DNA from 3 places in the Ligilactobacillus sp. JN-6 (Y).1 genome. Region 2 is predicted to be linked to each of the others. Evidence: predicted binding sites of a transcription regulator. Region 2 holds the regulator's gene; each other region holds the start of a gene.
The links. The regulator LexA, encoded in region 2, represses DNA repair genes until DNA is damaged. The targets are predictions, from matches to a motif close to CNAACANNTGTTNG.

Region 1 (3,218 bases), 410 kb from region 2:
AATAGCGATCAAGGAAACTTCAGGTACATCGATCCCTTCACGTAACAAGTTTATTCCTACCAAAACATCAAACTTGCCTAAACGCAAATCACGTATGATCTCCGTTCTTTCTAAAGTCTTAATATCTGAATGCAGGTACTTGACCTTGATCCCTAATTCTTTGAAGTAATCAGTCAGGTCCTCAGCCATTTTTTTAGTCAAAGTTGTAACAAAAACACGCTCTTTTTTTTCAACTCGTTTATTGATCTCACTGACCAAATCTTCCATTTGCCCCTCAGTTTTTCTAACTTCAACTTCAGGATCAAGCAGCCCAGTCGGTCGGATGATCTGTTCTACGACATGATCAGTCTGCTCACGTTCGTACGGGCCAGGAGTAGCAGACATATATACGATCTGATTGACATGTTTCTCAAATTCTGCCAATCTTAATGGTCGATTGTCAAGCGCGCTTGGCAATCTAAATCCATAATTAACCAACATCTGTTTCCTTGAGCGATCCCCATTATACATACCGCGTACTTGAGGCATGGTAACGTGTGATTCATCAACCACTATCAAAAAATCTTTAGGGAAGAAATCAAGTAACGTAAACGGCGGCTCTCCAGGCTTTCTTCCATCCATATGGCGAGAATAATTTTCAATACCTGAACAATAGCCCATTTCTTTTAGCATTTCAACGTCATAAGTCGTCCGCTGTTCCAAGCGTTGCTCTTCCAACAACTTATTGTCTGCTTTTAACTCATTAGTCCGATCTTTTAACTCTTCCTCGATACCATTGACGGCTTCTTCCATCCGTTCTTCGTTTGTCATAAAGTGAGTTGCCGGAAAAATCGCGACATGGTCACGATCACCTAATATTTCACCAGTCAAGGGATCAACTTCACGGATCCGATCGATCTCATCACCAAAAAACTCGACTCTCAAGGCGCGTTCGTCGTGAGAAGCAGGAAAGATCTCCACCACATCTCCACGTACACGGAAGCGCCCCCGTTGAAAATCGATATCATTGCGTTCAAATTGAATGTCTACTAGTTCTCCCAATAAACGGTCACGTTCTATCTCTTGGCCAACACGTAAAGAAATAGTGTGCGCCTTATATTCTGATGGATCACCTAACCCAAAAATAGAAGAAACAGAAGCGACAACGATCACATCATTTCGCTCTAACAGTGAACTTGTCGCTGAATGGCGCAATTTATCGATCTCATCGTTGATACTCGAATCTTTTTCGATATAGGTATCACTAGATGGCACATACGCCTCCGGTTGATAATAATCATAGTAACTAACAAAGTATTCAACAGCATTATTAGGGAAAAACTCTTTAAACTCTCCATATAATTGCCCAGCCAACGTTTTATTATGAGCTAATACCAATGTAGGCTTATTAACATTTTTAATTACATTCGAGATGGTGAAAGTTTTACCTGTCCCTGTAGCACCCAACAAAATTTGAGCTTTTTCACCATCTTCGATCCCAGTGGTCAATTCGTCGATTGCTTGAGGTTGATCACCAGTTGGCTGATAATTCGAAACAAGTTCAAATTCACGCCCATCTTGTCTTTCGATCACCATAGATCCCCCCGATCATTATCCGTTTCAGGCCGAAGCCAGCAATGTATATTGTAGCATACCGAACATGTTTTCGCGATTTTTTTGATTATCTTTAATGTTCAAAAAAATAGAGATGAAGCAGTCACTTCACCTCTAAAATTATTTTTCCTTCAGGTTGTCAACCACCACATTTTTTAACTATCTACTTATTCATTGACAAATTGATCGATCGCTTGTTCGAATGCGTCTCGTTTTTGTTGTGCCCTTTTATTTGTATCAGCTTGAGTACCAATGTAAAATTTAATTTTTGGTTCTGTACCCGAAGGACGGATAGCGATCCAAGTTCCATCTTCCAACAGGTACTTCAATACGTTAGCTTTTGGAAGGTCGATCGTTTCCATAGTCTGATCAGCAAATGTTTTTTCTGACTTATCAAAATCTTCCATAGCAGTGACAGAATACCCAGCAAAGGAAGTTGGTGATTCATTACGAAACTTAGCCATTAAATTTTCGATCTGAGTGGCACCTTCGATCCCGTTGAACGTATGTGAAATAGTTTTTTCCGCAAAGTAGCCATATTCTTTAAATAGGTCTTGCAAACCATCGTAGAGATTCTTGCCTTGTTCACGATAAAAGGCTGCTACCTCAGCTAACATAACCAAAGACTGAATAGCATCCTTGTCACGGACAAAAGGCTTGATCAAATAACCATAACTTTCTTCAAAGCCAAACATAAATGTATGGTTATTATTTACCTGAAAATCTTTGATCTGTTCTGCGATAAATTTGAACCCAGTCAACACATTGATCATTTTAGCGTGATGTTTTTTAGCGATCTTCGTTGCAAATTCACTGGAAACAATCGACTTAACAACAGCGGCATTGTCTGGCAAGCTGCCGTCTTTTTCATGGGCAACCAAGATGTAATTCAACATCAATGCAGCAATCTGATTTCCAGTCAATAACTGGTAATCACCATCCGGTTGACGAACAGCTGCCCCTAAGCGATCAGCATCTGGGTCAACAGCGATCAATAGGTCAGCATTTTGTTCTTGGCCCAATTTGATCGACAAATCAAAGGCGGCCGCATCCTCTGGATTTGGTTTTTTAACAGTTGGAAAATCTCCATCAGTGATCGCTTGTTCTGGGACCATAGTGAAATTCTTGAAGCCTGCCTGTTTCAGAGCTTTTTCCCCAAGCATTGCACCAGTTCCGTGTAAAGGACTAAAGATCAGTTTCATTGTTTGGCCCTCTTTTGCGACTAATTCCTGATCGATAGTCACGTTTTTGATCTCTGCTAAATAAGCTTGATCGATGTTGTCACCGATCACTTTTAACATTCCAGCAGATTTCAACTGGTCTGTATCGGCTACTTTAATTGCAAAAAGATCAGATGCCTGACGGATATATTTAGTGATCATATCTGATTCCTTCGGCGGCATTTGGGCTCCATCTTCACCATAGATCTTATAGCCATTATATTCTTTAGGATTATGGCTGGCCGTGATCATGATGCCCGCATAAGAATGCAGGTAGCGGACCGTAAAGGATAACTCTGGAGTAGGCCGTAAGCTTTCAAACACAAAGGACTTGATATTATGCGCTCCCAAAACCTTAGCTGCTTCGTAAGCAAATTCTTGTGAATGATGTCTAGAATCATAACT
Region 2 (3,218 bases):
TTTGTAATAATACTATTTTAGAAAGGAATGTCACTGCGATGTTCTATTCATTTATTCGGGTCGTAGCTCGAATAGTTCTTGCCATTATCAATGGCAACAGCCACTATCTTAACAAGGAAAAACTCCCCAAGGGAAATTATATTGTAGTTGGGCCCCACCGTGCCTGGTTCGATATGATCTATTTTGCTTTGGCCGCTTCTCCAAAACCATTTTCCTTCATGGCTAAAAAAGAGTTATACAAAAACCCAATACTACGTTTTATCCTAAACCACGCCAATGCTTTCCCAGTTGATCGTTCCCATCCTGGCCCATCGGCAGTCAAGGCCCCCGTTAAATGGTTGCGTAAACGTGATGTTTCATTGATCATGTTCCCTTCTGGGACCCGCCATTCTCAAGATATGAAAGGTGGCGTTACTTTGATCGCTAAACTGTCAGGAGTACCGATCGTGCCAACAGTCTATCAAGGCCCACTCTCCCTAAAATCCCTTTTTTCACGTAAACGCGTTACTGTTGCGTTTGGTGATCCGATCTATCTTGATCGCAAAGCAAAAATGACCACTGAATATCAAAATGAACTGCTGAGTCGAATTGAGACAGCATTTGAAAAATTGGACCAAGAGATCGATCCCAACTTTAAATACGTTGACGTATCAAAACATTCAGATAAATAACGATAAATAAAAAGTCGGGTCATTACCCGGCTTTTTTAGTAAAAATGATTTTATTTTTTCTTCCCGTAGTTAGCTTTCATAGATGTCATCATTTGATTAAGTTTCTTTTCTGAAGGCTTTTGACCCATCTGTAACATCATTTGTCGTAACATTTGTTCATTGATTGGCGGGTTCTTTTGTAAATAGCTTTCCATGTACTTACGAGCACCATAAAAACCACCTACGAGCCCTACGATCAAGGCGATAATGACTATTACGATCCATACTGGTGTGGACATTATCAATTACTCCCTTCCTTTACTTTTGTTTACCTAATTAAGTTTACACAATTAACTGAAAAAAATAAAGGGGGCGAATAAATTCCTGTCCCTTTTTCAGCGCTGCAACCATCAGACTTCGCTTATTATCAAAAGCTAACACTATAGGGGCTGGTAACTTCGCAAATACTTAACTTGAATAAGGGCCGCACAAGCCTAACCAGCAACAATTTTAATCGTCACGTAAACCACGTTTTCTTTGGATGTTTTTGACTTTCTCTGGTGTGACCTCTTTGCCTTTTTTGTCATAAACTTGTGTCATTTCGAGCTGACTGCGAAAATTTTCACGAAACTTACTTAAATAGGTTGAACGTAAACGTTGTTGTTCTTCTTGTTCTTCTTTGGTTAAGCCACTTTCCTTTTTCTTATGAGCTAGTTCATTGATCCTATCCAACAGGTTTTGTGGGATACCATTAGCCATGTCTTATACTACCTCTTCTCTTATAAAAATTTGCTTCAATTATGATACACACTATGTTAAACAATTAATAGCAAAAACTCAAGTATTTCATCCGAACATTAGTTTGAAATGGCATACGTAATGTGATACGCTTAGACTATAAAAATTAAATGAGGTGTTCGTGATGTCCAAATTAATCGAAGAACGACAAATCTCCGTGTTAAAATTCATCTACGAATGTGTACATGAGAAAGGTTACCCACCTACTGTCCGTGAGATCGGTGAAGCGGTCGATCTCTCTTCAACATCAACTGTCCATGGACACATTGCACGTTTAGAAAAACGAGGCTATATACGTAAAGACCCAACCAAGCCACGTGCTCTTGAAATAACGACTGCCGGGATGCAGGCACTTGGTATCGGTGAAAAAACTACTAAAATACCTGTTCTCGGTACTGTTACAGCTGGTAATCCCATTTTAACAGTTCAAGAAACGACGGATTATTTCCCCCTACCACCTAATTATGATTCTGCTCAAGATCTCTTCATGTTGACTGTCAGAGGAGAAAGCATGATCAATATCGGGATCCTTGATGGTGACGAAGTGATCGTCAGACAACAACGCTCTGCGGACAACGGAGATATCATCATCGCTATGACTGATGAAAACGAAGCAACTTGTAAACGATTCTTCAAAGAAAAGGATCATTTCCGACTCCAACCTGAAAATGACACAATGGCTCCGATCATTTTAGATTCTGTGACCGTTCTCGGCAAAGTTGTCGGTTTATACCGTAACTTTATCAGCTAAAAAACAAAAAAATCCAAGTAATCTTATTTTGTTTAGACTACTTGGATTTTTTAAATGCAATAGCCCTTTTGTTTTAAGAATGGCCCATCTTTAACAATTCCGCAGCATGTTCACGCGCAAGATCCGTGATCTCAGTGCCTGCAAGCATCCTGGCAAGTTCTTCAACTTTAGCAGACTGCCTCAATTTCTTAACTTTTGTTTCTGTGCGCCCCTTTTGAAACTGCTTGGTAACTAAATAATGATGGTCACTAACAGCAGCAACTTGTGGCAAATGTGTAATACATAAAACTTGAGAACCTTTGGCGATCACACTGATCTTTTCAGCGATCGCCTGCGCTACACGACCGCTAACACCTGTATCGACCTCATCAAAAATAATACTCGTGACACCTTGTTGCTGCGCAAAAATAGTTTTCAACGCTAACATGATCCGCGACAGTTCACCACCAGACGCGATCCGCGACAATGGACCCATCGATTCACCGGGATTAGTTTGAATATAAAATTCGACTTGATCCATTCCCTCAAAGTTAAGTTGATCATTTTGCTGGGACAAAAACTTGACTGAAAAAACGGCCTTTTCCATATACAAAGCTTTTAATTGTTCATGAACAGCCTTTTCCAGCTGGACTGCAGTTTTTTTTCTTTGACTGGTAAGTTGCCGTGCGATTTTCTTAGACTTATTAAACAACTCATCCACATGTTGCTTTAATTCGTCTGAATCTGCATCTGTTTCCTGCATGTCTTTTAATTCAGTTTTGATTTTTTGATAATAAGTTAAAATTTCTGGAATAGAATTCCCATATTTCCTTTTTAACTGATGGATCTCTTCTAAACGCTGCTCGATCTGGTCTAGACGGCCCTCATCCCACTCCATAGTTGCCAATTGATTTGAAATGTCTCGCACTGAATCGGATAAACCATAATAAGCATCTGCAATACGTTGGCTGATTTGCTCTAAATCAGAAGAAAGTTCAGAAACATGTTGCATTTGCTCCATTACTGAACCAACCTGTCCC
Region 3 (3,218 bases), 830 kb from region 2:
TTCGAAAGTTGGTAATTTTTATGTCAGATTTAGTGAATACTCTTGGAATCAAAGTTGTTTCTCTCTCATCTAACGAATCTATTATATCACTTGAGGTCTCTGATGAAATCAAACAGCCTCATGGAATTGTTCATGGTGGGATCAACGCAGTTTTGGCGGAAACAGCGGCTAGTTTAGCTGGAGAACAAAATGTACCAGAAGGGTCAGCTGTAGTTGGTGTTGATCTGACGACACATCATTTGCGGGCAGCCAAAAGGGGGACTTTGATCGCTAAGGCAACCCCTTTACATATTGGGGCCAATATCCAAACGTGGCAAGTGGAAATTCACAATGAAAAACGACTCACAAGTGTGAGCCAGGTAACCTTAAGTCGAGTGGGCGGTAACGGGTATCGTCATGAAAGTTAAATAAATAACACAGAATTAGTAATTTACCTAAAAAACAAAATACCGTCTACACTAAAGTTGGCAGCAACCTAGTGCAGGCGGTATTTTTTACTTATCATCATGTTCTTCATGCCATTTTTGAATATAAGCTAAACGTTTTTTAAAGCGCGTTTCGTTTCCTTGTTCAGTTGGTTCATAGTATTCATGTCCCTTTATTTCAGGTGGGGCGGTTTCCATGGAAGTTAGTTTGTCATTGCTTTTATGAGCATATTGATAGTTTTCGCCATACCCTAGGTCATCCATTAACTTAGTTGGGGCATTCCTGATCTGTAAAGGTACAGGAAGATTTCCAAAAGAACGAACATCTTTTTTTGCGGACAAGCGTGCCTTATATGCTGCGTTTGACTTAGGGGCGAGTGCCAGATAAATAACAGCCTCTGTCAGATGAACATCACATTCTGGCAAACCGATGAACTGACAAGCCTGAAAGACATTTACTGCTACATTTAAAGCATTAGTATCGGCTAGACCGATATCTTCACTGGCGAAACGGACTAACCGGCGAGCAATATAAAGAGGATCTTCACCGCCATCGATCATTCGCGACAACCAGTAAACGGCCGCGTCAACATCGCTGTTGCGCATTGATTTATGCAGGGCAGAAATAATATTATAATGCTCTTCGCCTTTTTTATCATAACGTAATGATTTTTTGCCTAGTAATTGGTGCAATGTCTGCTGGCCGATCGTAACTTCTTTATCTTTTCGTTCGCCATTAAGGACTGCCATTTCGAGCGTATTTAGTGCGTTACGTCCGTCACCATTAGCGAAGGTCGCAATTTCTTGCAGAGTATCGTTTGAAATGTGGATCGTTAGGTCTGGGAAACCTTGAGATGAGTGTAAAGCGTGTTTTAACAAAGCGACCAGTTCGTCTTGCTGTAATTCGTGTAAAACAAAGACTTTGCAACGAGAAAGCAGGGCGGAGTTTAACTCAAATGACGGATTTTCTGTCGTGGCACCGATCAAAATGATGCTGCCTTTTTCGACATAAGGTAAGAAAGCATCTTGTTGTGCCTTATTGAACCGATGGATCTCATCGACAAAAACGATCGTTCTTTCTCCCATTTCCCGGGCATCTTCTGCATCTTTCATGATCGATTTGATTTCTTTGATACTCGTAGTTACTGCACTAAAAGTTAGAAAATGGGCTTGGGTTTGTGCAGCAATTATTCGCGCTAAAGTGGTTTTACCGACTCCTGGCGGCCCCCAAAAGATCATGGACGAAAGCTGGTCGTTATCGATCAGCTCCTGTAAGACTTTGCCGTGACCTAACAGGTGAGTTTGTCCAAAGAACTCAGCTAAATTTTGCGGCCGTACCCGGTAGGCCAGTGGTGTATTGTTACTTTCATCTTGATCAAAAATAGAAGTTTGTTTCAAATGTTCTCCTCCTTTCATTATTAGGGTAACCACTATTTAAACACATTATGTAACGTAATTGCCGAAAAAGCAAACATATGTTTCAAAAGAGACAACAAAAGAGTCTGAAACAAATCACATTCATTTGTTTCAGACTCCTAGGTTACTGCCTGTGTTTCATTAAAATATAAACTCATCTAATTACCTAATTTTCCTTTGAAGTCAACTTAATTTTCCAACGTTTCGGGCGAATACTTTTAAGGTTCAGCCCCGCGATCTCACTCATACATATCATCTTGGAGGTTCACATGTTTCTCCTAAGATATTCACACATTAGGGGGTGCTGAACTTTGTTTTCTGTAAGGAAAGACCACATTTCAGCAACCCTAGTTGAGCAACCATCTTTTGCATTTTTTTCACTGAACTGCAACTGCTCCCTCACCTAGGCTTTGGTCAACACCAGTTTTTGAGATCTCATGACCAGCCTTTTGCGGGTTAACGGACCTAAAACGATTCATGTTGACTTCATCACTTCCGATCGACTAAATTTTCTGTGGTTGAAGCGCATCTCATGTTGGTTCAATCACCCTCTAAAGAAGAAATATTCTGTGTTTGGAACTTTTTTCATGTTGGTTCCGACACCTTCTATCATATCCTCTATTTTGATTAGATCTAGCGGATTTAATACGTTTGAAACTTTAATTATTTTGTTGCTATATTCAATTGTCTAACTCACTAACTGAGTCTTGATCTTTCCTTACACTTACTTTATAACACATCTCCAAGCTTAATGCAACCGTTTTCTCTTGGCAAAATTCACAAATTAGATGGGCTTACTTCCATCTCTTAAATCCTATTGTAGCAATGTTTTGAAGAAAAATAGTAAATTCAAATGCCAATTTGTACATAAAAAGCCTCGTATTCGAATTAAGGAATACGAGACGTATATTATTTAATTACTGAATTTCTATTTTATGAGTTTTACTTTGACCTTCAGTCGTCTTAGGCAAAGTAATTTCTAAAACGCCATCTTCATATTTAGCACCGATCTTCTCATGGTCTACATCAGGAAAATTATATTGACGAGTGAATCTGCCAGAGCTGCGTTCGCTGGAGATCATATTGCCGTCTTTGTCGCTTTGATCACTGAATGATTGACGTTTGGCAGAAACGGTCAATGTGTTGTCTTTGAAGTCGATCGAAATATCTTTCTTGTCAACACCAGGCACATCGATCGCCACGGTATAATCTGTATCAGTTTCTTGCACATCACTACGTAATTCTTTAAAAGAATCACTCATGTTCATAAACGGACGGCCAAAGTTTTTGAAAAATTCATCTCCTGAATCCATCAAATCATTGAAGCGATTAGAAATATCGTTAGCCATAACACCAAAACTTCCTTTCTATAATTGA

Region 1: uvrB (excinuclease ABC subunit UvrB) is a predicted target of LexA. The motif match lies at 1,635-1,648, and genes of this name have one in related genera.
Region 3: AC3XNE_RS06340 (replication-associated recombination protein A) is a predicted target of LexA. The motif match lies at 1,894-1,907, and genes of this name have one in related genera.

What each region holds. Positions count from the first base shown of each region.
Region 1 covers NZ_CM176599.1:1,787,036-1,790,253, reverse strand. The annotation lists gene uvrB (excinuclease ABC subunit UvrB) at 1-1,572, opposite strand, end outside; gene AC3XNE_RS08240 (phospho-sugar mutase) at 1,761-3,218, opposite strand, start outside.
Region 2 covers NZ_CM176599.1:2,198,018-2,201,235, forward strand. The annotation lists gene AC3XNE_RS10250 (lysophospholipid acyltransferase family protein) at 39-671, shown strand; gene AC3XNE_RS10255 (YneF family protein) at 722-949, opposite strand; gene AC3XNE_RS10260 (DUF896 domain-containing protein) at 1,161-1,409, opposite strand; gene lexA (transcriptional repressor LexA) at 1,573-2,199, shown strand; gene recN (DNA repair protein RecN) at 2,273-3,218, opposite strand, start outside.
Region 3 covers NZ_CM176599.1:1,368,493-1,371,710, forward strand. The annotation lists gene AC3XNE_RS06335 (PaaI family thioesterase) at 21-407, shown strand; gene AC3XNE_RS06340 (replication-associated recombination protein A) at 495-1,823, opposite strand; gene AC3XNE_RS06345 (Hsp20/alpha crystallin family protein) at 2,759-3,190, opposite strand.